2 regions of the Clostridium zhoujianii genome follow, and region 2 is predicted to be linked to the other one. Evidence: a T-box and tRNA genes for the amino acid it is inferred to sense, from the RefSeq annotation. Region 2 holds a T-box; the other holds one or more tRNA genes.
The links. The T-box of region 2 lies ahead of gltX (glutamate--tRNA ligase). A T-box ahead of a tRNA ligase gene usually reads a tRNA of that ligase, here a tRNA-Glu.
Positions count from the first base shown of each region.

Region 1 (14,938 bases), on a different contig from region 2:
GTGCTCAAGGTATGTTACTAGATATAGACCATGGTACATATCCATATGTTACATCATCAAATACTACAGCAGGTGGAGTAAGCAACGGCGTAGGTATAGGACCTAATCTTATAACTAATGCAGTGGGTATAACTAAAGCTTATACAACAAGAGTTGGTAAGGGGCCATTCCCAACAGAATTAAATGATGAAACTGGAGAATGGATTAGAGAAAAAGGCCATGAATATGGTGTAACTACAGGAAGATCAAGAAGATGTGGTTGGTTAGACTTAGTTATAGTAAAATCAACAGTTAGAGTATGTGGATTAACATCTTTAGCAGTAACAAAGATTGATACATTAGCAGGACTTGAGAAAATTAAGGTATGTGTGGGATATAAATTCGATGATAAAATAATTGATTACTTCCCAGCTAGCTTAGAAGATTTAGCTAAGTGTGAACCAGTATATGAAGAGTTTGATGGATGGGATGAATCAGTTGCAGATGCAAGAAGTTATGAAGAGCTACCTGCAAATGCTAAGAAATACCTAGAAAGAATTGCAGAGTTTACAGGAACAAAGATTTCAATTGTTTCAGTTGGTCCAAAGAGAGATCAAACAATGAGAGTAACAGAACTATAATTTATTATATTTTAAGAAGACTTTTTATTAAGAATAAAATATAATTTATTTTAGAACAATAACTATAATTAGCTACAAAGAGGTGATATGAATGATAACTAAGGATATGACAATTGGAGAAGTAATTAAGGCAAATCCAGATAAGGCAGAAGTTTTAATGAGTTTTGGTATGGGATGCGTTGGCTGTCCATCAGCACAGGCAGAAACTATAGAAGAAGCTGCTATGGTACACGGACTTAATTTAGATGAGTTAATGGAAGCATTAAATAAATAATGAAAAAATTAAAAGGAAGCAATTTGCTTCCTTTTAATTTTTTATTTTAATAACAGAAACATCTTTTCTTTGAAGTTAAAAAATCTAAGAATTTATTTTCATAATCAGTAAATAAATAGTTTTTTCTAAAAGCAACGTAATAATTAAATGGTATATCTAACTCTTCAATATTAATTTTTTGTAGAGTACCAGTTCTTAATTCATGACTTACAACAGATTCGGGTAAGAAGGAGTATCCCCTACCAGAGGCAACTGATGATTTAATAGATTCTAAAGAGTTTAAAGAAAGTAATATGTTCAAATTACTTAAAGTTAGAAGATTCTCTTTTAGTGACTTTTCTAATAAAGCTAATATACCAGAACCTTCTTCTCTTAAAATTAAAGGTATTGAAGTTAATTCAGATAGGGATATAGAGTTTTTCTTGGTATTCTTTCCGCCAACCAATATTAATCTATCTGACATTATAGGAATCGTAGATATATTATCTGGTACAATCATATCTTGAATTATTGCTATATTAGTAGTGTGGTCCATAAGTTTCTTCAAGACATTAGAGGAATTATCTATCTCCATAGAAATATCAATATTAAAATGAATTTCTTTGAAGGTATATATACTACAAGGAAGTATGTGTTCTCCAATACTTTTGCATGAAGAAATAAGTAATTTAGATTTTTTATTCTTAAGGTTTTTCAAATCTATTTGCAAATTATCTTCTAATGAAAGCATGCTATGTGCATATTCGTAGACAAGAGATCCCTCCTCTGTTAATCCAACGCCTTTATTACTTCTATTAAGAAGTTTTGCACCAATTTCATTTTCTAAACTTTGCAATTGCATACTAAGTCCTGGTTGAGTTAAATGTAATTCCTTTGCTGCCTTAGAAATGCTATTAAACTTCACAGTAGTATAAAAAGAACGTAGAGATACTAAATTCATATAATCACTTCCTAACCGTATTATTGTAAATATAGTCTATATTACTAATGCAAAGGATGTCAAATTAGGAAATGCTGTTATAAGGATTAGTTATAATGGATAAGGAGTTGTTATTATGAAAAGGGATTCACATATGTTATTATTGAGAAGGATAAAAATTTAACAATGTATACTGATTAGTTCAAATAAATGGAGGCGGGATATACATGGGAAAGAAAATAGTTATAGTAGGTGGAGTTGCTGGAGGAGCATCAACTGCAGCTAGACTTAGAAGACTAGATGAGAGTAATGAAATAATAATGTTTGAAAGAGGACCTAATGTTTCATTTTCAAATTGTTGCTTACCATATCATCTAAGTGGAAAAATCGAGGATCATGAAGATTTAGTGCTAATGAGACCTGAAAATTTCTTTAGTCAATATAAAATAGATGCAAGAGTTTTTAGTGAAGTTGTTTCTATAGATAGAAAGAATAAAGAGGTAAGGATAAGAAATGTAGTTAGTGGAAAGGAGTACACCGAGAGTTATGATAAACTAGTACTTTCACCAGGGGCTAAGGCTATAGTACCGCCTATAAAGGGAATAGATGAAGTAAATGTATTTACAGTAAGAAATGTAGTTGATATAGCTAAACTAAATTTCTTTATAAAAGGTAACAACAGTAAGAAGATAACTGTTATAGGTGGTGGATTCATAGGGGTTGAAGTTGCTGAAAACTTAAAAGAAGCAGGATATGATGTTACTTTAGTAGAAGCAATGAATCAAATAATGAAGCCATTTGACTATGATATGGTACAAGTATTACATAAGGCTATGTATGACAATGGAATAAATCTTATTGTTGGTGACAAGGTTAATTCATTTGAAAAGAATTTAGTTGTACTAGAGTCAGGAAAGAAAATAGAATCAGATGCTGTAGTTATGGCAATAGGGGTTATACCAGAGACTGACCTAGCTAGAGAAGCAGGATTAGAAATAGGACAAACTGGAGCTATAAAGGTTAATACTAATTATATGACAAATGATAAAGACATATATGCAGTAGGAGATGCTATAGAAGTGCATAATGCATTAACAAACACAGTAACTAAGCTTCCACTTGCAGGACCAGCTCAGAAGCAAGCAAGATCAGTAGCTAATCATATTCATGGACTACCTGTTAGAAATACAGGATATATTGGTTCATCATGTATTCAAGTTTTTGATTATAATGGGGCATCTACAGGATTGACAGAGGGACTGATAAAAGCTCTAAATATGAACATTAATTATGAAGTTGTTAGAGTAATACCCCAAGATAAAGTTGGGTTAATGCCAGGAAGTGAGCCACTTCATTTTAAATTAATATTTGAAGTACCTACAGGGAGAGTACTTGGTGCTCAAGCAATAGGAAGAGGAAACGCTGATAAGAGGATAGATGTAGTAGCTACATTAATTAAATTTGGTGGAACTGTTTATGATTTAGCTGATTTAGAATTATGTTATGCACCGCCATTTGGGACAGCAAAAGATGTTGTTAATCATGCAGCATTAGTAGCTACTAATATTCTTCAAGGGACATTTAAGCAAGTATATGTTCATGAGGTAAGAAATTTAGTTAAAAACAATGGATACATAATAGATGTTAGGGAAGAAGATGAATATGAATTAGGTCATATTATTGGTGCAAAAAATATTCCGTTAAGTCAATTAAGAGATAGAGTAAATGAAATACCTAAGGATATACCAGTATACTTACATTGTAGAAGTGCACAAAGAAGTTATAATGCGTCATTAGCATTAGGTCATTTAGGGTTCGATAATATTTATAATGTTTCAGGTGGATTTATGGGAATAAGTTTCTATGAATATTACAATGATATGATAACTGGAAGAGAAAAAATAGTTACAGATTATAATTTTGATTAATAAAATGTAGAGCCTATTATAGGGGCTCTTAAAATTGGAAAGGTATGATTGATAAATAACAAACAATATGAAAAGTTATAAGCTTTTATATAAATTAAAATACTAAGGAGGATACTATGAAAAAAGGACAAGTATTTATCGGAGTTGGAATTATAGCTGCAATTACTACATTTATAATTACTAAATATGCAGATAAAAGTAATTTAGCATTATTCTTAATTACAGGATTGATGTTAGGATACATATTACAAAGATCAAGATTTGGTTTCGCTGGTGGAGTTAGAAAGATATCAATGACTGGTGATGGAAGCTTAACGAAGGCATTATTATTTATGTTTGCTATTACAGTAATAGGTGCAGCTGGAATTCATTATGCAGCAGCACAAGGTGGTGCAGAAGCTGCTTTTAGAGCTGCTAAGGATGCAATAACTATTCCTGGTACAGGAAGTGTTTCTGCAATTACTATAGGATTCATATTAGGTGGTATATTATTTGGGATTGGTATGATAATTGGTGGAGGATGTGCTTCAGGTACATTATCTGATACTGGTGAAGGTTCAGGAAGAGGTTTAATAGTATTAATATTCTTCTGCATAGGTGGCATGCTTGGAACATGGCATTTACCATCATTAAAGAAGACTTTCTTATATGAGAATGGTGTTACTGTGTATTTACCAGATACTTTTGGATATGTTGGTGCTGTATTAGTTTCTTTACTACTATTATTAGGATTATATTTTGTTGTTAAGATGTATGAAGGTAAGAGAAAGAAAGCTGGTACTTATGTAGCAGAAGAGTATCAAGATTGGGAAAAAGAAGTTGAAGAAGATAAAGAGTTTAAAGTATTTAGTTACAAAACTTATCATAAGTTATTTATTCAAAGATGGTCATTCTTTACTGGAGCAACTTTATTAGCAATAGTATTTATATTTATAATTAACACAACTAAGTCAAGTTGGGGTGCATCAGGACCATATACTCATTGGGGAGTTTGGTTATTTAGTAAGTTAGGTTTTGACTTTGGTGCTGTAGAAGCATTTAAGGGAAGTGTTAAAGTTGTTAATAGTGGAATATTAAGTGATCCAGTTTCAGTAAGAAATATTGGTATTATATTAGGAGCAGCTATTTGTATGTTATTAGCTGGAAAGTGGAAATTCAATATAAACTTTAAGGCTAAAGATGTTGCATTTTATGGACTAGCTGGTATACTTATGGGATATGGAGCGAAGCTTGCAGGTGGATGTAATGTTGGTGCTTTATTCTCAGGAATAGCTAACCTATCTTTATCAGGATGGGTGTTCTTAGTAGCACTTGTTGTTGGGGGATTAGTAGGGGTTAAGTTAGTTAAGAAGTTTAATATACCTGCATAAGTCATCACTCTTTTTATAAAATGAACCTGTTGTTATTAATATAGACCTATGTGGAGTTCTCCACATAGGTTTTCTTTACTAAATATAAAATAAAGTAGGTAGTAAGTATGAAGAAATATCTTAGTAAGTTAGATGTATTTTCCATTGTAGTTGGTGGAATTATTGGATGGGGATCATTTATGCTTCCAGGAACAAAATTCTTGAAGGAAGCAGGAGTTATAAATACAGCTATAGGATTAATTTTAGGAACATTATGTATTGTGATTATAGAAAGAAACTATGAGGTAATGATGAGTACTCAGAATGAAGAGGGGGGAGAATTTTCATATACATATAATAATTTAGGGAAGAAGCATGGCTTTATAGTAGGTTGGTTCCTTACATTAGCATACTTCACTATGATCCCTTTAAATGCTACTGCTTTCCCATTAGTTATTAAGAAGTTATTTGGAGGTATATTAGAATTTGGATACCTATATAATGTAGCAGGATATGATGTATATATAGGGGATATTCTTACATCTACTATAGTTATCTTAGCTTTTGCTTATTTAAATATAAAGGGATTAAAGGAAAGTAGTAAGGTACAAAATGCAATAATATTTGCGCTAATATCCATGGTTTCAATTGTATTTATTGGGATGTTATTTAAGGGACAAAGAGGTGTATTTATAGAAACTTATATTAAAGATTACAGCTTTAATATAAGTGGGATAGCTAGAGTACTAGCAATAACGCCTTTCGCATTTGTCGGATTTGATGCTATACCTCAATTAAGTAAAGAATATAATTTTTCAACTAAAAAGGCATCACGTATTGCTGTCATATCACTATTTATAGGAACTTTAATTTATAATTTATTAAACATAATAACAGCATTAGCATTTACGCCAGAACAGGTAATAGGCCTTGAGTGGGCAACTGGAAGTGCTGTATTAAGCACATTAGGAAAAGGAGCATTTTTCATGCTTATTATTGCTCTATGTGCTGCAGTATGGAGTGGTATAAATGGATTTATGATTTGTAGTTCTAAGTTATTAGGTTCAATTTCAAAATATAAGATGCTACCAGATAAAATAGGAGAGACAAATAAAAATGGAGTATATAGAAATGCTGTATTGTTCCTATCATTCATAAGTTTAATTGCTCCATGGTTTGGACGTGAGGTTATTACATGGATTGTTGATATGTCATCTTTAGGTGCATCTATAGCCTATTTTTATGTTTCATTTATAACATACAAAAAATGCAGTAATAATATAGGAAAGTTATTTTCTGTTTTAGGAGTAGTAATTAGTGTTATATTTATATTATTGTTACTTTTACCTATGTCACCAGCGGGTTTAGGAAAAGAGTCTATAATCTCTTTACTGGCATGGTGCTTAATGGGAGTTATGTTCTATTTAAAAGTTAGAAAAAAATAAATATAAAGAGAGTGTATCAAAGTATATCTTGATGCACTCTCTTTTATAATTGTATAGTTATATAAAATTATAAAAAATTTAAGGTGGTGAACATGGAATTATATGCTATTTGTGATAAAATACTTATTATATAAGAGGTGATTAATATGTTAAACAAATTTAGTAAAGAATATGAAATAAATTATTATGATGTAGATTATAAATTAAAATGTAAATTATCATCTATAGTGAATTTTCTTTGTGATGTAGGCAATTATCATGCGGAAAGTCTAGGAGAGACTATAGAGAGTTTAGTAGAAAATAATTGTGCTTGGGTATTTTATAAGTACGATATAAAAATCAAAGAATATCCAAAGTATAGAGATACTATAACTGTAGAAACTGAGCCTATTGGATTTAAAAAGTTTTATGCATATAGAAGCTATTATATCAAGAATTCAGAAGGGAAATTGTTAGGAGAAGCTATCGCTTTATTCTTCTTAATTAATATAGAAAAGAGGCGCCCTATGAGAGTGTTACCAGAGCAATATGTTAGATATGGGGCAGATGGAGATCTTAAAAAAAATATTGAAATGGAAAATATATTAAAGTTAGAGAAGGAAGATCACTATAAAGATTTTAATATAAGATATAGTGATATAGATTCAAATGGTCATGTAAATAACGTTAAATATATAGAATGGGCTATTGAGTCTGTTCCTGTAGAGGTTATTAAGGATTATGAGTTAAAGAGAATAAAAGTTGTTTTCGAGAAAGAAACAACATACGGAGATACAGTTCATGTTTCAGCACAAGTAATAAGAAATGAAGAAAATGAGTTAGTAACAATTCATACAATAAAAAGTGAAGCTGGAGTTGAGCTTACTAAATTAGAAGGTAAGTGGGTAAAAGAAAAGGAATAGCTTAAACGCTATTCCCAACTAAAAATCCTGAACTCCAAGCCCACTGAAGATTAAATCCTCCACAATCCCCATTTACATCAAGAATTTCTCCTGAAAAATATAAACCAGAAACTAATCTTGATTCAAGGGTTTTAGGATTAACATCCTTTGTATTTATACCCCCAACTGTAAGTTGAGCACTGTTAAATCCATTTGTATCTGTACATGTAAATATCCATTCTTTAAATCTTTTACATAATAAGGATTTGTCTTGCCAATCTAATTCATAGCATGGCATATGAATATTTGAAATTCCAATATCCTTTAAGAAGATTGGAATAAGTTTTTTATTTATTACTCCAATAAGTGCATTTGAAATACTTCTATGAGAGAAAATAGCTAAGTGTCCTTGGACAAAATTATCAACATCATCAATAGACATTTTAGGCAACATATCTATCATTAACTCAACTTTTTGCTTTTTGGCAATAGATCTGGAAGCTATTGCGGATAATTGAAGTATAGGTGGACCAGATATCCCATAATCAGTGAATAATACTTCGCCTGTATCTTCTCTAATTATTGAATCATTTACAATTACCGATACTTTAGCATCGAATTTAATTCCTGCTAGAGCCTTTAAATGTGGATAATCTAATTTTAATTGAACTATACCAGGAAGAGGTTCTATTATTGAATGACCAAATTCCTTTGCTAATTTATAGCCGGTTCCATCAGAACCAGTTTTAACAGCTGATTTTCCTCCACAGGCTAAAATTAATTTTCCACATGTGAATAAAGATAGCTCTTCGTTATTTGTGGATAACTTAAAAACTTTATCCTTGTGGATAGATTTTATTTTACAATCTGTATACACAGGAATTTCTCTTTCCTCTAAAGATAATCTAAAGATATCCACAACAGAAGAGGCTTGCAAGGATTGTGGATAAAGTTTACCTTTTTCCAGTTCTGTTAATGGAAGTCCTAAAGACAAGAAGAAATTTTTTGTATCTTCTATAGAAAAATTATTTAAACAGTCTGTATAAAAACCATCATTTCTACTGTGGTAGGTAGGATATGGGTATGCAATTGTAGAATTAGATATATTACATCTACCATTACCTGTTGTTAAGATTTTTTTTCCTATCCTATCAGTTCCTTCAATTATTGCTACATCTTTTCCAAGATCTTTTGCTACTATTGCAGCCATCATGCCAGAAGCACCGCCGCCGACAATAATGATATCGTGATGAATCATAATAAATTTATCTCCTTAATATATGTTATAAATAATTCTACCACAGTAATATTACCTATTAAAGATAGGAATAATACTATTGAGGTGATTAGCTATGAAAGTTAAAGTTATTGGGGAACATAATGATAATGGCAAGGAATTTAAAGTTAGGAGAATGAATTATGATGAAGTTATAGTAAATTATCCTACAGGAACAGGTTTATATACATATAAGTATAGTGAAGTGGAGTTGATTAGTGAGGGAGAAATTGACGACTTTCTTATTAATAATATGGAGTTTTTAAGAATTAAATTGAATAGGGGAATATCGATATTTTTTTACAAGGCATTAAAAGATTCTTTTGAAGAAGAGTTAAAGGAGGAGTTAGAGGACCTAAATTTACTTAGGGATAAATATAAGGTTAATAAGAGAGGAATATGGGAAAAAGAAATAATATGTGTGATTAATAAAAAATTACCTGTAAAAGTAATAGCTTCAGGACAAAATTTTAAGAGAGAAGGATATAGTATTTCTATAAATAATATCCAGACTGGAGATTTTTTGAAATCTGCATTAGATGAAATTAATAAAATAAAAGAAGAAATTAATAGAAAAGAAATGACATTATTAATGTATGATAAGGCCATAAAAAACCTTAAAGAAATTGAGAAAAATGAAGATATTCAATATTAATTTAAGTTGGAAATATAGTTAAAATAATAAGGTTTTTAAAAAATATAAAAAAAATTATAAAAATGTGTTGACACAAATAATTAAATTCTGTATTATAGTCTATGTGGTCAGCGCCGAGCAATATCGGTAGAGACACAATGACAATTTGGCTCCTTGGTCAAGCGGTTAAGACACCACCCTTTCACGGTGGTAACAGGGGTTCGATTCCCCTAGGAGTCACCATTATTACTTTGGGCGCATAGCTCAGCTGGGAGAGCATCTGCCTTACAAGCAGAGGGTCACAGGTTCGAGCCCTGTTGTGCCCACCAAAGTAAATTTTATGGCTCAGTAGCTCAGTTGGTTAGAGTGCCAGCCTGTCACGCTGGAAGTCGAGGGTTCGAGTCCCTTCTGAGTCGCCATTTAAATTGCTGGCATGGCTCAACGGTAGAGCAGCTGACTTGTAATCAGCAGGTTGTAGGTTCGATTCCTATTGCCAGCTCCATTTAAATTTTCAAACAACCTATATGGCTCCTTGGTCAAGCGGTTAAGACACCACCCTTTCACGGTGGTAACAGGGGTTCGATTCCCCTAGGAGTCACCATTATTACTTTGGGCGCATAGCTCAGCTGGGAGAGCATCTGCCTTACAAGCAGAGGGTCACAGGTTCGAGCCCTGTTGTGCCCACCAAAGTAAATTTTATGGCTCAGTAGCTCAGTTGGTTAGAGTGCCAGCCTGTCACGCTGGAAGTCGAGGGTTCGAGTCCCTTCTGAGTCGCCATTTAAATTGCTGGCATGGCTCAACGGTAGAGCAGCTGACTTGTAATCAGCAGGTTGTAGGTTCGATTCCTATTGCCAGCTCCATTTAAATTTTCAAACAACTATATATGGCTCCTTGGTCAAGCGGTTAAGACACCACCCTTTCACGGTGGTAACAGGGGTTCGATTCCCCTAGGAGTCACCATTTTTTACTTTGGGCGCATAGCTCAGCTGGGAGAGCATCTGCCTTACAAGCAGAGGGTCACAGGTTCGAGCCCTGTTGTGCCCACCAAAGTATGGCTTAGTAGCTCAGTTGGTTAGAGTGCCAGCCTGTCACGCTGGAAGTCGAGGGTTCGAGTCCCTTCTGAGTCGCCACTTAAAAAAGCATCAATTATTTGATGCTTTTTTGTTTTTAATATTTTAACAAGATAAAAATGTGGAGAAGATTATTACAAATAAAAATCTTCTCCACATTTATTTTATCTATTATTTTTTAAGTTAAGTGTGATTCTTATATCCTCTGAATAGAACTTACATAATTTAAAATCCCCTATTAGTCGTGAACAGATTCTCTCACTATATACTTGAGTTATGCTTGGTAAAGAAAGATTGGTTGAAACTAACATTTTTTTATTTCTTAATAACTTTTTATTTAATAAATTAAATAACTCTGTAACGGAGAATTCATTCTTTTGCTCTGCACCTAAATCATCGATTATTAATAAATCACAATCTAATAGTAGTTCTTCTAGATTAGAGTTATTGTTAAATCTAATATCTCTTAAGTCACTAATAAGCTCATCTGAAGTTTTATATACTACCAAATATCCTAAATCTAAAAGCTCTTTAGCTATACAATAGGATAAATAAGTTTTTCCACTTCCAGGATTACCATAGAATAGTAAGTTAGTATTTGAAGTGTTAAAGTTAGGAATATACTCTCCACGAATATATTCTAAAGTATTCTCCATATTTTTTCGTGATGAATATTTCTCATCACCTATCTTACGTTGTGGAAATAAGCTTATATCAAAACTATTAAAGTTTTTAACTCTTAGTGTATCCTCTAATAAAGAATTCTTATAATAGAGTTTAATTAATTTTTGTTTGTAGCAAGAACATCTTTTTGTTGCTATAAATCCTGTATCCTGGCACTTCTTACATCTATAATGAAGATTTAGGTATTCAGGATCGTAGCCTTTAGATACAAGCATTTCACATTTCTTCACTCTTAAATCTGTGATTTGATTTCTGTATTCAGATAAAGTTTTTTCACTATCCTTTGATTGTAATATAGATAAAGATAGTCTTAGAGATAGCTTTTGAATTTTATTATCTATTTCTAGAATTTCAGGAAATAGATTTTTTATTTCAGCTTTCCTATCTTTAAGTAATTTAGCTTCTTCATCTCTTATTTTTGTATATATATCCATAAGTTTAGATTGATAACCATTAATCATCAGTATCCCATCCTAACAATTTCTTTTCTAAAGAATCATAGTCGTAGGATCTTGGCTCGAAGTTATTAAATCCACCAAGGTTAGAACTAGTATTCTTTGGAGAGTTTCCTTTATTATAAGTATTTTTATGCTGTCTATCTTTAATAGCAACATCTTCTAGAGTTTTAATATTATCCTTAAACCACTTTGATAATATTCCGTCTATGTATTTAAAATCTGCACGATTAAGACGTTGGAAACAGATATCACATGCTTTTTGAATTAATTCTAAATCAAAGTTATATGTGGAAATCCATTTATCAAGCAAATCTTCTTGAGGTTTCATTATCTCTGTATTCTTTAATCCTAGGTAAGTTAGTATTTTTCTAATTTTAATCCATTTATCTTCTGTTTTCTTGATATAGACTTGAACTTCTTCAATAGTTTTAATACCCATATCATTCCAAGCTAAAGCTACTTTTTCTATATATCTATAATCAGTTTTACCCTTTGATGCACAGTATTCGATTAAAATTAATATAAGCTCAGAAGAAAAAGAAAAGTCATTTTGCCATCCAAGGTATATTTCCATTTCTTTAGTGGAAAGGGTTCTAGCAAGAATCTTTTCAATATCTCTAAGCATATCTGTAGTTTCAGAATTATTAAGTGCATCTAGTAGATTTACATCTTTAGGATTATCAGTTGGATCATCTTCTAAAGACATGAATTCAATACTGAAGTTATTCATCTTGTCGATAGGGGTTAATTTAATAACTCCTTGCTCATTCCAATAGTTTAGCGCATTCATAACATCGGATTCTAATAAATTTAAGGAAGAAGCTAGTATAGAACCATTTACACCTGGTTCACTAGAAATATTGTATTTTAACATAAGTAAATAGACTTTTACAAATTCTCCCCTTGCCTGAGGCATGTATTTTTCGATAAAAACATTGCTGACAGGAGTGAAGTTGAAATTATTATTTTTAAGCATGAAAGTGCTCATTAGCTAACTTTCCCCCCTTTTCTATAAATAAAGAATGTTATCTATTCAAATTATAGTAAATATTATGTTCAAGTTAATTATAGCAAACACCAAAAGGTATAACAACTTATGAAAAAATATATAAAATGTATAAAAATTTAATTAGTGGGAAAAGTAATTTATGTGTTTCTAAAAGAAGGGATGATGTATGATTAGTAGAAAAAAAAGAATTGTTTTAATATCATTATTAAGTATTTGTATTTCACTAATATCAGTGGAATATATTTTCGGAGAAGAGGAAAGTATATATGAAATATACTTTAAGGAGAGAGTTGTAGGTTATTATGATAATAAGTCTGAAGCCAAAGAAGTCTGTTCGAATGAAGTTTCTAATATTAATAATAGATTATCTGAAGTTAATCTAACAGCTAATGACTTTAAATATAAAAAAGTTGGAAATGAAGTTGCTGTAAGTAAGAAAGATGAAATTAGAAATAATATATTAGGTACATTAAATGGGGAAGCAACATTAATAAAAATGAGCATAAAGGATAAAGATTATGGAGTAATAGCAACAGAAGATGAGGGAAAAAAGGTTTTAAGAAAATTAGGAGAGTTATATATAGAGAAAAGTAATATAGAGGAAGAGAACATTTTAGCTATTGATATAAAATCCAATATAAAATATGAAAAGGTAAAAACAAGTATTAAGCTATTAGATTCCATAGAAAATATTGCAGATAAGATTTGGAAGGAAAATAGTGATAAATCTATTGTTGATGTAAATATTAAGTGCAAAGAAAACAGAGTAGAGGAGATAGCACCAAACACTAAGATTATTAGTGAGAGTGATATGTATATAGGGGAAAGCAAGACTGAGGAGGGGGAAGTAGGTAGCAAAGAAGTGTTAGCAGAGGTAACATATAAAAATGGTTTAAAGATAGGTGAGAATGTATTACATGAAAATGTGATTGAAAATAGTAAGGATAATATTATTTATAAAGGCAGCAAAAATCCAATAGAAGATGGATTTGCATTTCTAGAACATCCTACTAGAGGAGGATACATAACATCAAATTTCGGTAAACGGTGGGGTAGAAACCATAATGGATTAGATATTGCTCATAAGATAGGCGATCCTGTTTACTCTGCCTTGGATGGAATAGTTAAAGAATGTCATTATGAGAGTGGGTATGGAAATAAAATATTAATAGAGCATGAAGGCAATATTGAAACTATTTATGCTCACTTAAGTAAGTTTAATATAAGGATTGGAGATGAAGTTAAAAAGGGTGAATTGATAGGTGAGGTTGGAAACACAGGTAGGAGTACAGGTCCACATTTACACTTTGAAGTAAGAGTAAATGGAGCACCTGTTGATCCTACAGGATATATTACAAATTAATTTAGTAGCTTACTTATATTTATAACCCCCTCTCCTTGTTGAAATTTTGAGAATTCTCCAAGTTCACAAGATAGCTTTAATATAGAAGATATATCTTTGAATGATAAGCTTGGATTATTTTCATATAAAAGTGCACAAATACCACTAATGAATGCGGTTGAAAGAGAAGTTCCACTAAAAGTTTTATAGGAGGCTTCAAGCTTAGTAGGATATAGCTTGAAGCCTTCTTTTTCGGAAATATATGCTGTATCTGCATTTAGTGATGTAATATTCACACATGCAGCGCTTAGATTTGGCTTGTTACTTTTGGAATAGGGACCGGCTGATGAATATTTATAAGGCTTTAAAGATAAAGCAGTATCTACACCAGCAACGGTTATACATGTATCTAATGTTGCAATACCCATTATTGAATTATTTACATTTGAATTACTACCACTAGGTACTATTGGGACTATGCCTATTTCATTTGCTTTTAAGAATGTACTATTAAAAGCTTCTATAACTTGAATATTATGTGTTAACAACTCAAAAGGTAGACAGAGTACCTTTATATTATTAATTTCAGAATTTCTTATTAGTTCTTCAATAGCAAATAATACATTAGAGGCATATCCCTTACCTAACTTGTCAAAAGCTTTATAACAATGAATTTGAGCGTGAGGTGCAATGCCTTTGTACATGTTATTAGAAGAGATTCCACTACTGGATATAAGACCTGATATGCAGGTGCCATGTCCATTATCATCATAGGGGAATCGTAATTCATTAATTAAATCTACAAAATTAGCAATTCTATTAGATGGATTCAAAAGGTCTGGATGGGGATAGACACCACTATCTACTAAGCCAATACCAATACCTTTGCCAGAAAGGCTATACTTTTCAGAGATATGGACTTTATTTGCAGTAGACACACTCATACCGCAAAGAAATAGATATTCATCAAAGCAAATATGTTGGACTTCTGGGTACTCTATAAGTCTTTCAATAGAAGGGCCATCAAGGCTAGCACAAACTATATCAGA
Region 1 covers NZ_JBPUTF010000006.1:78,256-93,193, reverse strand. Annotated here, with positions in the region: gene ACSYT2_RS18125 (adenylosuccinate synthase) at 1-620, shown strand, start outside; gene ACSYT2_RS18120 (DUF1858 domain-containing protein) at 712-894, shown strand; gene ACSYT2_RS18115 (LysR substrate-binding domain-containing protein) at 941-1,834, opposite strand; gene ACSYT2_RS18110 (FAD-dependent oxidoreductase) at 2,041-3,741, shown strand; gene ACSYT2_RS18105 (YeeE/YedE family protein) at 3,858-5,111, shown strand; gene ACSYT2_RS18100 (APC family permease) at 5,219-6,535, shown strand; gene ACSYT2_RS18095 (acyl-[acyl-carrier-protein] thioesterase) at 6,682-7,437, shown strand; gene ACSYT2_RS18090 (BaiN/RdsA family NAD(P)/FAD-dependent oxidoreductase) at 7,439-8,674, opposite strand; gene ACSYT2_RS18085 (hypothetical protein) at 8,769-9,347, shown strand; tRNA gene ACSYT2_RS18080 (tRNA-Glu) at 9,495-9,569, shown strand; tRNA gene ACSYT2_RS18075 (tRNA-Val) at 9,580-9,655, shown strand; tRNA gene ACSYT2_RS18070 (tRNA-Asp) at 9,669-9,745, shown strand; tRNA gene ACSYT2_RS18065 (tRNA-Thr) at 9,754-9,828, shown strand; tRNA gene ACSYT2_RS18060 (tRNA-Glu) at 9,853-9,927, shown strand; tRNA gene ACSYT2_RS18055 (tRNA-Val) at 9,938-10,013, shown strand; tRNA gene ACSYT2_RS18050 (tRNA-Asp) at 10,027-10,103, shown strand; tRNA gene ACSYT2_RS18045 (tRNA-Thr) at 10,112-10,186, shown strand; tRNA gene ACSYT2_RS18040 (tRNA-Glu) at 10,212-10,286, shown strand; tRNA gene ACSYT2_RS18035 (tRNA-Val) at 10,298-10,373, shown strand; tRNA gene ACSYT2_RS18030 (tRNA-Asp) at 10,380-10,456, shown strand; gene ACSYT2_RS18025 (ATP-binding protein) at 10,561-11,541, opposite strand; gene ACSYT2_RS18020 (DnaD domain protein) at 11,534-12,526, opposite strand; gene ACSYT2_RS18015 (peptidoglycan DD-metalloendopeptidase family protein) at 12,714-13,910, shown strand; gene ACSYT2_RS18010 (S8 family serine peptidase) at 13,907-14,938, opposite strand, start outside.
Region 1: it has a tRNA-Glu gene. The T-box ahead of gltX (glutamate--tRNA ligase) is inferred to sense a tRNA for this amino acid. The anticodon was not compared.

Region 2 (14,938 bases):
ATTCAATGGGTCAATATATTCAAGAAGGCAGAAGAGATTTAATTGAAACTGTTCTTAACGTAGAAGAAGTTAAAAAGAGGATATTTATTGAAGAAACTCCAGAAGACGGAGATGGATTAAACTTCTTAGCAGGAAAAGATATGGACTTTGTTAATAAGAAAGCTTTCCAAGGTACATTACTAGCTCATAATGATGGTGGAGTTCCAAACATGATTGTTAATATTCCAGAATTATCAGCATACTACTTTGGACAATTAGTTTATTTCTTTGAAAAGGCTTGTGGGATTAGTGGACACTTATTAGGGGTAAATCCATTTGATCAACCAGGAGTTGAAGCCTATAAGAAGAATATGTTTGCTTTATTAGGTAAGCCAGGATATGAAGATATAAAGGCTGAGCTTGAGAAGAGATTATAGAATGAAAATTATAATAGATGGGGATGCTTGTCCGAGCATCCCTATTATTGAAAAGATTGCTAGAGATAATAATGTAGAAGTTTTGATTTTTTGTGATATACATCATTATATACATAGTAATTATTCAGAAGTTAAGGTTGTGGATAGTGGATTTCAAAGTGTGGATATGTATGTTGTTAATAACACTGCAAATGGGGATATAGTTATAACCCAAGATTATGGAGTTGCAGCTATGTGTTTACCTAAAAAGGCAGAGGTAATAAGTCCTAAAGGATATGTTTATTCTGATAAAAATATAGATAGGCTATTAGAAGAAAGACATATGTCACAAAAAATAAGAAGGGGTGGAGGTAGAACTCCTAATCCTAGAAAGAGAAGTAAAGAAGATGAAGAAAGACTGATAACAAGTTTAAAAAGAATAATTGAGAGAAAGATTTAATGCTAAGATAATATTTATTATTTTGGCATTTTTTTATACTGTCTATTAACTAATATGAGAAAAAAATGTATAATTAAATTAGAGAATTACACACACTAACTTACAATTTATGGTAAAATATAAAGGGTACTAAGAAAAAAGGGGTGAGTTACTTGGAAGATTTGGGAATATTATTTGATAAGGATAGTCCACGTAGTGTTGATGAGGAAATATTAATAGAAGCGGCTTTTAGTGATAAAGCTTTAGATTATAAATTTATAATAGGTAATGATGGAGTATGGAATACAGTTCAAGATTTTTCGAAAAGTGATACATGTATATGGAAACCAAAGGGAAAGGGAAAGTATATAATTATGGTTCAAGGTAAGGAGGAGGATTCGAGAAAACCTTTTGATTTCCTTGCCAAGGAAGAATTTATAATAGGTGAAGAAGATGTTAAGGAAAGTATAATTAAGGATGTTAGGTTAGATAAAACTAATTTTACAGTAGGAGAAAAGATAAAATTAGATGTTGTAACAAGTGATGAACCAATTTTGTGTAGATTTTGGATCAAGGGAAAACAGGATTGGGAGCTCATAAGAGATTATACAACAGAAAATACATTAATTTATACTGTAAACAAAGAAGGAAAGCAGGAAATATTAATTGAATGTAAGAGACCTGATTCAAGTGAGAATTTTGATGAATTTACAACTATTAGGTTTGCAGTGACCTCTCATACAAAAATTGAAATAACAAATTTTAAATGCTTAACAGAAGAATTATTAATTAATGAAGAGTTAATCTTTAAGGTTGATGCGACCTTTGGAGATAATAGAACATTACTTTATAAGTTTATAAAAATTAATAAAGAAGGAAAAGCAACTTGTATTCAAGATTATTCTTCTAGAAAAATGGTATCCTATCAAGAAAAGGAACCAGGAGAATATAGGCTATTATGTTTGGTTAGGGATATATTATCTAACAAAGAATATGATGATAGAGCTATAATGGTATATGCTGTGAAACCATACAACGATATAAAAATAAAGAACTTTATACCGAATGTTAACTCACCACAGGTAAATGGAAGTATAATAAATATTAAAGCTGATGTTGAGGGTGGACGAGAATTAATATATAGATATTTAATTGATGGACCTATTGCTGAGGATTCTGGATACTTAAGAGGTAATGAATATATTTGGGAGACCAAGCAAGAAGGAGAATATAAGATTACCTTATTAGTTAAAGATATTTCATTTGAAGGGGACTTTGAAGATAAAAAAACTTTTTCCTATAGTATTGATAAAAAGGGAGATAAGCCTCCTAGGATAGTTGATGTAATTTTGGATAAAGAAAAGACTACATTAATTGGACAACCAGTGAATTTAAGGGTTATTGCTGATGGTGGAGTAAGTCTTCAATATTCATTTTTGGTTTATAAGGATAATAAGGAAAGAGAAAGAGTTGGTTTTGGGAAATCTAACTGGGTAAATTTCACTCCAGAAGAAAAGGGTGAATATGAAATTGAGGTAAGAGTAAAGGATAAATATTCTAGTAAGGAATATGATAGTAATACTTTTATATATCTTAAAGTTAAAGAATATTTACCAGGGAAGATAGATTATATATTACTTCCCCATAAAAATAATTACCTAGTTGGGGATTTAATAGAGTTAGAGGCAATAGCAGAAAATACTAGAAGTATTCTTATGAGGTATGTAACAAAAATAAATGGGCATCTTGTTGAAGATACTGGATTTATTAAAAATAAAAAGATTAAAATTAAACCTAAGTGTTCTGGTAAATATACCTTTGAGGTATATGCAAAGAATATCAAGTGTGAAGATGAGTTCGATAGTAAAAAGGAAATTAGCTTATATGTTTCAGAAGCTACGCCAGTTACAAATGTTAAGATTTCTCTTGATAAAGATATTGTAAAGGTAAATGAAGAAGTTACTTTTAAAGCTACAAGTGATGGTGGTAAAGAGGTTTGTTATGAATTTTATATAATGGAAAAAGGCAATTGGATAAAGGCTCAAAGTTACAGTAGAAAGGATTATTATACTTTTATTCCTTTTTTAAAAGGTGAATATAGAGTAATGGTATTAAGTAAAAGTTTTTATAGAAAAGTAAACTATGAGGATTATGATGAAGTCACATTTGAGGTTTCATAAGGAGGATTAGGATGAGTATAAATGGAATACAAAAGCCAGAGGAAATGCTTGCATTAAATATGATGCAAAACATAATGAAAAAAAGTTTTGGGGATGGAATGGAATTTGAAATGGTTTATCAAAGCCTTTTAAATTCTATAAATGAATCACCAACAGGAGAAAGTTTAAGTAATGCCATTCAAGTAAGTGAAGGTCAAAGCTTAGAAGATATTCCACTAAGATTAATGAATGAACTTAGTTACTACAATTCTAATATAAATAAGATTAGTAATGTAACTACAACAAGTACTGACACAAAGATGCAACAGATTTATGAATCTGTTAACAAGTATTCAGAAGAATTTGGAGTTGATCCAAAGTTAGTACTTGCAGTTATTAAGGCAGAGTCAAATTTTGATCCAAATGTTACTTCATCTGCAGGAGCTATGGGTTTAATGCAACTTATGCCCGTTAATTGTAAGGAAGATGGAGTTTCAGATCCTTTTGATATTGATCAAAATATTAGAGGTGGAGTGAAGCAACTTAAAGGACATATAGATAGATATAATGGAGATATAGAAATGGCATTAATGGCTTATAATGCTGGCCCTGGAACTGTAAAAACTAGAGGGGTTAATTCTGCAGCAGACTTATATAAGATGCCAAAGGAAACACAAAATTATGTACCTAAGGTAATGAAGTACTTTAGGGAAGGAATTTAAGCTGAAAAGTAATATTATGATTGAAAAGCTAGTGAATGTCACTAGCTTTTTGTTAATTACCAAATTAACTGGAAGTCCTAGAGTCAGTGGCCTATTTGATATGAAGGTTTTTGTTGGGTATAATAGTAAAGAATTAATAAATAGGAGTTGTTTTTGTGGAGAGATTAGATAAGATTATTTCAAATTTAGGATATGGAAGTAGAAAAGAAATAAAAACTTTAGCAAAGAAAGGTTTTATAGAAGTAGATGGAGTTGTTGTTAAGGATAGTGGAATGCTTGTTGATCCCGAAATAGCAGTAATTAAGGTAAATGGCGAGGAGTTATTTTATAGAGAATACATATATTTAATGATGAATAAACCTGATGGGGTAATATCAGCCACTTATGATAACAGAGATGAAACAGTTATTGATTTACTTGAAGTTGATCATCAAGCTTTTGAACCATTTCCTGTAGGAAGACTTGATAAGGATACAGTAGGATTATTATTACTAACAAACGACGGTAAGTTAAATCATAGATTAATAGCGCCAAAATGGCATGTAGATAAAGTTTATTATGCAAAAATAGATAAGAAGGTTACAGAAGAAGATGTAGAAGCATTTAAGAATGGTATTACTTTAGATGATGGTTACCTATGTAAGGAAGCTAAGTTAGAGATACTTTCATCTAATGATGAAGGATCAGAAGTTAAGGTTACCATTCAAGAAGGAAAGTTCCATCAGGTAAAAAGAATGTTTGAAGCTGTAGAAAAGAAGGTAGTTTATCTAAAAAGAATAGAATTTGGAGGGCTTCCTTTAGACCCAGACTTAGAAGAAGGCGAATATCGTGAATTAACAGAAGAGGAATTAGCACTTTTAAAGAGCTATTAACGAATATTAGAAAAAAATGAATGGAAATAATTCATAATAACTAATAAGTTAAATATTTTTACTAAAATCTCTTGCATTTTAATAATCAATAACATATAATATCAATGCAAGGATAAATAAAAGGAATAAATAGCCCCCTTTTTATTTATTGCTTATTGCTAAAGCGCAACCTAGCCCCAAGGGTTGCGTTTTTTTGTTTTCACAAAAATATTAAGATGTAATTGTTAACAATTACGTTTTTTATATTTTATAGCTATAATTTAATTGAAATCATATTTCAAACTTTGCAATATTACTAGGGAAAAGCATTAGGAATATAAAATAACTGTTAAAATAATAGGCGAAAAATGTAGAATTTTGAAATGACGCATTTTATTCATAAATAAATAAAAATGAATATTTTTATTCACTATAAATGAAAGGCAAGTTGTTTACAATATTATTTGCAGAGGTTATAATTATATAGAATTGTATATAATAAGTTAGAGGCATTGAAGAAGAAGAGTACATAAGATTAAACTTCAAAGAGAGTTAAGTATGGTGAGAGCTTAGCAAGTTTTATTATGGAAAGAAACTTTGGAGCTGTTATGGGATTCTCCCCTTATAGAGAGTAGAGTGGAATGAATATATAATTCATTCAATTTAGGTGGTACCACGGAGGCAAGTCTTTCGTCCTATATATAGGATGGAGGATTTTTTTATATTTAAGAATAAATTATAAGGAATGGTGATAAAATGAGCTTTGAAAAATTAGCTGATATTCTGTTTCCTAATATAGAGAAAACACCAGAATATTATTTAGAAAAGTATCCAAAAAGAAATTTAAAAGAAGGTGCAGTAGTAACTAGGTATGCACCAAGTCCAACAGGATTCCAACATATTGGAGGAGTTTTTGCTGCTTTAATTAATGAAAGGTTAGCAAGTCAAACTGATGGAGTATTTTTCTTAAGAATTGAAGATACAGATCAAAAAAGAGAAGTTGAAGGTGCTATTGTAGATACAATACATACAATGAACAACTTTGGTATGAACTTTAATGAAGGAATGACAGGAGAAGAAACTGAAAAGGGGGCTTATGGTCCTTATAGACAAAGTTTAAGAAAAGACATATATATGACTTTTGCTAAAGACTTGATAAAAAGAGGATTAGCTTATCCATGTTTCTGTACTCCAGAAGAGTTAAACTCAGTAAGAGAAAAGCAAATGGCAGAAAAGATTACTCCAGGATACCATGGAGAATATGCAACATGTAGAAACTTATCAACAGAAGAGGCTATTAAGAAAATAGAAAATGGGGATAAGTATATTATAAGATTAAAATCACCTGGAAATAGCGAAAATAGGGTAGAATTCCATGATTTAATTAAGGGTGACATATCTTTCCCTGAAAGTAATCAAGATATAGTTATCATAAAATCAGATGGATTACCAACATATCATTTTGCACATGCAATTGATGATGCTTTAATGAGAACAACTCATGTAATAAGAGGAGAAGAATGGTTATCATCACTTCCAATACATGTTCAATTATTTGAAGTATTGGGATTTGAAGCACCAAATTATGCTCATATACCAACAATAATGAAAAATGATAATGGATCAAAGAGAAAACTTTCAAAGAGAAAGGATGCAGAAGCAGCTGTTTCTTACTATAAGGAAGTTGGGTATCCAATGGTAGCAGTTATTGAGTACTTACTAAATATTATTAATTCAAGCTATGAAGACTGGAGAGCAGAAAATCCAACAGCTGACTATCATGACTTTACTGTAGCTTTAGATAAGATGAGTAAGAGTGGAGCCTTATTTGACATGGTTAAGCTAAATGATGTAAGTAAGGAAGTTATCTGCAAAATGAAAGCAGATGTTGTATATGATAATTACACAACATGGGCAAAAGAGTTTGATAAAGAAATGTTTGATTTAGTAACTTCTAATGAAACTATGGTAAAAGAAATCTTTAATATAGATAAAGATGGTCCAAAGCCAAGAAAAGACTTTGCTAAATGGGATGAGGTTAAAGAAAAGATATTTTACTTCTTTGATGAATTGTTTAATAGAGAAACAGAAGAACAAATAGAATTACCAAAGACTTTATCATTAGAAAATGCTAAAGAAATTATTAAGGTTTACTCTAATGAATTTAATTTTGATGCAGGAAGTCAAGAACAATGGTTTGAAGACTTAAAGGTAATAGGGTTAAATTTAGGATACTGTGCAAACAGAAAAGAATACAAAGCTAATCCAGAAAGCTATAAAGGTATGATTTCAGATGTTGCTGGAGCAGTAAGGGCAGCATTATCACATAGAACTAACACACCAGACCTTTACACTATAATGCAAATTATGGGAGAAGAAAAGGTTAGAGAAAGATTTAATTTATTCGTAAAGTAATTTTAGATGGAATTTAAATTTTATTTATATATTAATAAAGAGAGCATAGTAAATTTACTATGCTCTCTTATTTATTACTTTAATTTAAATGAACTCTTTAATGAAACAATTCTGTTAAATACTAAGTGATCATTAGTAGAATTTTTAGGATCTACATTAAAGTATCCATGTCTGAATAATTGATATTTATCTTGGGCTTTAGCATCTTTTACAGATGGTTCAATATAACCATTTAATACAGCTAATGAATTTGGGTTAATTTGTTCTAAGAAGTGTTTACCTTCATTTTCCTCTGTATCATCAAGTATTAATGGTTCGTATAATCTGAATTCAGCTGGAATAGAGTTATTTGCATCAACCCAGTGAATTGTACCTTTAACTTTTCTACCAGTAAATCCGCTACCGCTCTTAGTTTCAGGATCATAAGTACAGTGAATTTCTGTTACGTTACCATTTTCATCTTTTATAACTTCGTTACATTTAACAAAGTATGCACCCTTTAATCGTACTTCATTTCCAGGGAATAATCTGAAGTACTTCTTTACTGGAACTTCCATAAAGTCTTCTCTTTCAACATAAAGCTCTCTTGAGAAGGAAACTTGTCTAGTACCAGCACTTTCGTCATTAGGGTTATTTTCTATTTCCAGCATTTCTGATTGCCCTTCTGGATAGTTAGTTATAACAAGTTTTAATGGTTCTAATACAGCCATAGCTCTTGCAGCAGTAGGGTTCAAGTCTTCTCTTATAAAGTATTCAAGCATTTGTTCATCTACTGTTGAAGCAGCTTTAGCTACACCGATTGCAGAACAGAAATTTCTAATGGCAGCAGGAGTATATCCTTTTCTTCTAAGACCTGCTATAGTAGGCATTCTTGGATCATCCCAACCATCAACGATACCTTCATCAACAAGCATCTTTAACTTTCTTTTACTCATAACAGTATTAGTTATGTTTAATCTTGCAAACTCAATTTGTCTTGGAACTGACTCCATTTCACATTCTTGGATAACCCAATCATAAAGAGGTCTATGATCTTCGAACTCTAATGTACATATTGAATGAGTAATTCCCTCAATTGCATCTTCAATTGGATGTGCAAAATCATACATAGGATATATACACCATTTATCTCCTGTATTGTGATGAACTGAGTGAGATATTCTATATATTATAGGATCTCTCATATTTATATTAGGAGATGACATATCGATTTTAGCTCTTAAAACCTTTTCCCCATCAGCAAATTCACCATTTTTCATTCTTTCTAAAAGATCAAGATTTTCCTCTACACTTCTACTTCTATATGGGCTTTCTTTTCCAGGTGAAGTTAGGGATCCTCTATATTCCTTCATTTCTTCTGGCGTTAAATCACAAACATAAGCTTTACCTTTTCTTATAAGTAGTTGAGCTTTTTCATACATTGTTTCAAAGTAATTTGAAGCAAAGAAAAGATCATCCCATTTAAAGCCAAGCCATTCAACGTCTTCTTTTATAGATTCAACATATTCAGTATCTTCTTTTATTGGGTTTGTATCGTCAAATCTTAGATTTGTTTTCCCTTTAAACTCTTGTGATAATTGGAAGTTAAGGCATATTGATTTTGCATGACCTATATGCAGATATCCATTTGGTTCTGGTGGAAAACGAGTAATTATCTCTTTGTGCTTTCCAGTTTCTAAATCTTCGATTACTATGTTTCTAATAAAATTAGATGAGTTAGTTTCATTTGCCATAATATTTACCCTCTCCTAAAATATTTATCTTAATATATTTATTTGCTTTTACCTCTAATTTTAATCTAAGATATGAAAAAAATAAAGTAAGTATTGAGTTTTATAGTAAAAAATAGTACTGATACTAGTAATATGTCGATGATTATGACATTAATTACCTAATCAGTACTATTTATATAAAAGAAATTTACAATGCAACTGGAGTCAAGTCTGAATTAGCATAGTTAATATTATGAACTAAACCTTCATATAGGACTTCTTTATCGGATATAAGAATTAAATCCGTAGGTCTTGTTAATTCCGGAGATTTTGGACTTTCCCAAATTGAACTCTTTTCTAGCAGCAATGCTATAAATTGAGAGCAGAAGAAATGACGTTTTCTTTTAATTGGCTTGTCCATTAAAACTGCAAATAAACCTAGGAAATTATATTTATATTTAGCTTCATTATTTAATGTTATATAATAATCTAATTCTTTTTTCAATAAAACTAATTGCTTTTCAGTTATAGGAACTTTATATATTAAACATTGGCAAGTAGGAGATTTCTTAAAAACTCCTTCTTGTAAATTCTCTGTAGTCAATCCTCCTGAAAATGGATTGTTAGGATTTAGTCTTCCGAATGAATACATGTTATCGAAGTTTGAATCAAAACTTAAAGATACATGTGTATAATTACTTCTAGTAACTACTCCAATTGAACGGGATAACCATGTACCAGTTTTTGAAAATACTAAATAAATACATGCTTCTTTCATATTAGGCCTCCTTTTAAAGGGTAATCTACAGACTATATTATATAACAAATTTAGAGTTTTGTATTTATATTAAGATAAATTTAAGTTTTACTACTTGCCTCGGATAGTTTTGGTGAGCTTAGATATAGTTGATAAACTTTGTGTTCAGGATCCTCTTCCTTGAAGGTGATAGATATTTTGACACCATCAGGTTCATCTGTAAAGGTTGCATAATATATAAGTGATACATAGCCTTTATTTTTCTTTCCTTCAATAAAAGATAGGGACTCAAAGAATCCGGCATTATCTATGAGTGTACGACTTTCTTTTTCAAATACTTCATTATCAAAAGTTTCCTTCATATCATCATTTAGGTAAGATGCAAATTCATTGTAATTTGATTGAGTTAAGGCTAATAGTATTGAACTTAGGATTTGATCAGAATAAGAACTAACTTCATTATGTTCAATTTTTTTTGAGCAGCCAGTAATTGTTAGTAAAAGCACAATAATTATGCTAGCTAAAGTTAAAAATTTTCCCCTCATCCTATCATCTCCAATTTATAAAAAATCACTATAATTACATTCTAATATAAAATCTTATATTTATGATACTTTATTTGTAAAAAAATATATTTATACAGAATTATGGTAAAATAGTTAGTATATTAATTTGAACAAATTGGGGGATAAAAATGATAGGAACGATTGTTAATTGTATTGCAATAATTGTAGGCTGTAGTGTTGGGTTAATTGTAAAAGGAAAGATACCAGAGAGAGTAAGTAAAACAATAATGAATGGATTAGCTTTATGTATTATTTATATCGGAATTTCTGGAGCACTAACGGGAGAAGATACACTGCAGATGATAATATGTATTGCAGTAGGGGCGTTGGTTGGAGAATTAATTGATGTAGATAAAAGATTAACTGATTTAGGCAATTATATTGAAAGTAAAGTGGGTAAAAAGAATGAAAAGGTATCAATTGCTGAAGGTTTTGTTTCGGCTAGTTTACTTTTTTGTGTAGGGGCTATGGCTTTGGTTGGGTCTTTGGAAAGCGGGTTACAAGGAAATTATAGTACTTTATTTGCAAAATCAGTACTTGATGGTATTTCATCAATAATTTTTGCTTCAACATTAGGGATAGGAGTTATGCTATCAGCTGCAGCTGTATTTATATATCAAGGAGTAATAACGTTAGGGGCAGGATTACTATCTGGAGTGTTAAGTACAGTAGTTATCACAAATATGTCAGCTGTAGGAAGTTTACTTATTTTAGGCTTGGGATTTAATATGCTTGGAATTACAAAGATAAAGGTTGCAAATCTATTACCAGCCTTATTTATTCCTATTATATTTGGAATCTTTTAATGAATTAGGGAAAGATATAAATAGAACATATGTTGTGGTATAATATTTTGGTATTAAGGCATCTTTAACAATAGAGTTAAAGTTATGTTTGTTTTAAAAGGAGGAAGTAGGTTGGATTTAAAATCATTACTTAATAAAGAACAATATGAGGGTGCTATAACTGTTGATGGGCAAGTACTAATATTAGCTGGTGCAGGTTCAGGTAAGACTAGGGTACTTACATACAGAATGGCACATATGATAGAGGATTTAGATATACCTCCTTATAAGATTTTAGCAATAACCTTTACTAATAAAGCAGCTAAAGAAATGAGAGATAGGGTTAAGGCCATTGTAGGAGATAGAGCAGATGATATGTGGATATCAACATTCCACTCAACTTGTGTAAGAATTTTAAGAAGAGAAATAGAACATTTAGGATATAAGAGTAGCTTTACTATTTATGATTCATCAGATCAAAAAACTCTAGTGAATGAATGTATGAAAGCTTTAAATATAAATGATAAAGATATTACTCAAAGAGAGATTACAGGTAAAATTGGTAGAGCTAAGGACAAAATGCAAGGGCCTGAAAGTTTTAAAAGAGAATTTGAAGGTAACTTTAGAGAAAATAAAATAGCTGATGTTTACTTAATGTATCAAAAGAAATTAAAAGAAAACAATGCAATGGATTTTGATGATTTAATATTTAAGACTGTTGAATTATTTAAGAAAAATCCAGATGTATTAGAATTTTATCAAAGAAAGTTCCAATATATTATGATTGATGAGTATCAAGATACTAATGGAGCTCAATATGAATTAGTTAAGCTTTTAGCAGCTAAATATAAAAATCTTTGTGTAGTTGGGGATGATGACCAATCTATATATGGTTGGAGAGGTGCAGATATAAGTAATATCTTAAACTTTGAGAAGGATTATCCAGGAACAAAGGTCATAAAGCTTGAACAAAATTATAGATCAAAAGGAAATATATTAGATGCTGCTAATGTGGTTATAGCAAACAATTCATATAGAAAGGATAAATCCTTAAGAACTGAGCAGGAGGCGGGAGCTAAGATAAAAATATATAGAGCTTTTGATGATAGATCAGAAGGAGATTTTGTATCTAAATGTATTGCAGATATTAAATCTAAAGAGAATAGAAAGAATGAGGACTTTGCTATTTTATATAGAACTAATGCTCAATCACGTATATTTGAAGAAACCTTGAGAAGGAGAGGAATTGGATATAAGATTGTAGGTGGAACTAGATTCTATGATAGAAAGGAAATTAAAGATTTAATTTCGTATCTTAAGGTATTAGTGAATCTGCAGGATGATATTAGTTTAAGACGAATAGTAAATGTTCCTAAAAGAAGTATAGGGGATGCTACTATTAATAAAGTTCAAGACTTTGCGGAAAGCTTTGGATTAAATTTATGGGATGCATTAACAGAAGCTAGAAGTATTCCAGCACTAACTCCAAGAAATGCCACATGTATAGAAAAGTTTACTTCTCTTATGGAAAATTTCCTTATTTTAAAGGAAACAGTACCAGTATCAGTTTTAATTGAAAGTATATTAAAGGATACTGGATATCTTGATGAATTAGGAAAGTCAGATGAAATAGAGGATAAAAGTAGAATAGAAAACTTAAAAGAATTAGTTTCTGATGCTGTTGATTTTGAAAGAAGTAGTGAAGACAAAAGTTTAGAAGCTTATTTAGAAAAAGTATCTCTTGTTCAAGATACTGATAAGTTAGATGAAGATGAAGATGGAGAAGGATCTGTTGTACTAATGACAATTCATAGTGCAAAGGGACTTGAGTTCCCAGTTGTATTTATGGTTGGAATGGAAAATGGATTATTTCCAAGTCTTACTGATATGGAAAAAGAGGATCAAATGGAGGAGTCAAGGAGACTTTGTTATGTTGCAATAACAAGAGCAAAGGAAACCTTATATATGACATCTGCAGAGGTGAGAAAACAGTTTGGTAGAACGGTAAGTTATAGCCAATCTGACTTTATTGGAGAAATAAAATCAGAACTAAAAGAATATATAAATGAAAGAGGGCTTTCTAGTAGTTCATCCAGTAGTAGAGTTAATAATAACAGTTCATACTCAAATCCTCATAGTTTAAGAGGAGGCGTGTATAACTCAAGAATAACTTCAAGATCAGGGATAACAGGAATTTCAGGGTCTACTCCGGTAAGTAGTGGATCTGGTCAGCCATTAACATCAGATGAAGCTACTCTTGGAAGAAAAGTTAAGCATGATAAGTTTGGTAATGGAACAATAGTTTCTGTAACGCCATCAGGAAATGATAAGAAGTTAACTATTGCTTTTGATAAACAAGGAGTTAAAATATTAGCATTATCTTTAGCAAAGCTAGAATTATTATAAAAGATAAATTAGGAGGGTTCATTTGTGGATAATAGGAAAAGGATAGAGGAGCTTGTAGAAGAGTTAAATAGATATGCTTATGAATATTATGCTTTAGACAATCCTACTGTTACGGATAAAGAATATGATCTAAAATATGATGAATTAAAAAAATTAGAAAAGGAAGAAGGATATGTACTTCCATATTCACCAACATTAAGAGTTGGTGATATAGTTTTAGAAGGGTTCACAAAGTATACACATAAAGCACCTCTTTGGAGCATGGATAAGGCCCAAACTGTGGATGAATTAAGAGATTGGCATAATAGAAATAAAAAGTTCCTTGAGGAAATGAGAGCACAAGGAGAAGATTTACCAGAATTAAAGTATATTCTTACAAAAAAGTTTGATGGATTAACAATTAACTTAACATATGACCAAGATGGTGTTCTTGTAACAGCAGCTACAAGAGGAACTGGTACTATTGGTGAGAATGTTACATCTCAGGTCCAAACTATTAAATCAATTCCATTGAAAATTAATTCAAAGGATATATTTGAAGTCCATGGTGAAGCCATAATGACTGTGGAAGCCTTCGAAGAATATAATAAAACTGCAATAGTTCCATTAAAGAATTTAAGGAATGGAGCAGCAGGTGCTTTAAGAAATTTAAATGTTAAAGAAACAGCTAGTAGAAATCTATCAGCATTTTTCTATGATGTAGGATATAAAGAAGGTATAGGATTTAAGACATATTTAGAAATGATCGATTTTATTAAAGAAAAGGGTTTGCCAGTGGATGATTATATTGAAGTATGTCATTCAATTGAGGAGATAGAAAAACAAATTCAACATATAAAAAATATAAGATTTGATCTTAATTATGATATTGATGGATTAGTTATAGCCATTGACGATATAAGAACTAGGGAGTTATTGGGATACACAGTAAAGTTTCCTAAGTGGGCAATAGCATATAAGTTTGAAGCACAAGAGGCTACTACAAAGCTATTAGGTGTAGAGTGGAATGTGGGAAGAAGTGGGAGAGTAGGTCCAACTGCGATACTTGAACCGGTAGAACTTGCAGGAGTAACTGTAAAGAGGGCTACATTAAATAATATGGATGATATAGCTAGAAAGGGTGTAAGAATAGGAGCAGATGTATTTGTTAGAAGATCTAATGATGTTATTCCTGAAATAATGGGAATAGTACCTGAAACTCTTGAAGGATCAGAGGAAATATCTGTGCCAGAACTTTGTCCTGCTTGTGGAAGCCATTTAATATTAGATGGAGCACATTATTTCTGTGAAAATACATTATCATGTAAGCCACAAATGGTTAAGAGTATTGTACATTATGCATCTAGATCTGCTATGAATATAGAAGGATTTTCAGAGAAAACTGCAGAACAATTATTTGAAAAACTTGATATTAGATCTATTTCGGATTTATATAAGCTTAAAAAGGAAGAGCTTCTAACATTAGATAAGTTTGGTGAAAAGAAGGCACAAAAGTTACTTGATGCAGTAGAAAAGAGTAAGAAGTGTGAATTATATGCGTTTATATATGCACTAGGTATTCCAAATGTAGGTGTAAAGACAGCTAAAGATTTAGTAGGTAAATTTAAGTCTTTAGAAAATTTAAAAAATGCTACTTTTGAAGAACTTGTAGAAGTGCAAGAGGTAGGAGATATAGTAGCTAAGTGTGTATTAGAATTCTTTAAAGAGGAAAAAGTAATAGATACAATAAAT
Region 2 covers NZ_JBPUTF010000003.1:200,671-215,608, forward strand. Annotated here, with positions in the region: gene ACSYT2_RS15730 (glucose-6-phosphate isomerase) at 1-416, shown strand, start outside; gene ACSYT2_RS15735 (YaiI/YqxD family protein) at 418-855, shown strand; gene ACSYT2_RS15740 (triple tyrosine motif-containing protein) at 999-3,014, shown strand; gene ACSYT2_RS15745 (lytic transglycosylase domain-containing protein) at 3,026-3,715, shown strand; gene ACSYT2_RS15750 (hypothetical protein) at 3,732-3,887, shown strand; gene ACSYT2_RS15755 (pseudouridine synthase) at 3,871-4,587, shown strand; T-box leader at 5,070-5,267, shown strand; gene gltX (glutamate--tRNA ligase) at 5,323-6,981, shown strand; gene ACSYT2_RS15765 (glutamine--tRNA ligase/YqeY domain fusion protein) at 7,056-8,714, opposite strand; gene ACSYT2_RS15770 (hypothetical protein) at 8,902-9,471, opposite strand; gene ACSYT2_RS15775 (DUF3887 domain-containing protein) at 9,552-9,995, opposite strand; gene ACSYT2_RS15780 (DUF554 domain-containing protein) at 10,145-10,822, shown strand; gene pcrA (DNA helicase PcrA) at 10,934-13,207, shown strand; gene ligA (NAD-dependent DNA ligase LigA) at 13,232-14,938, shown strand, end outside.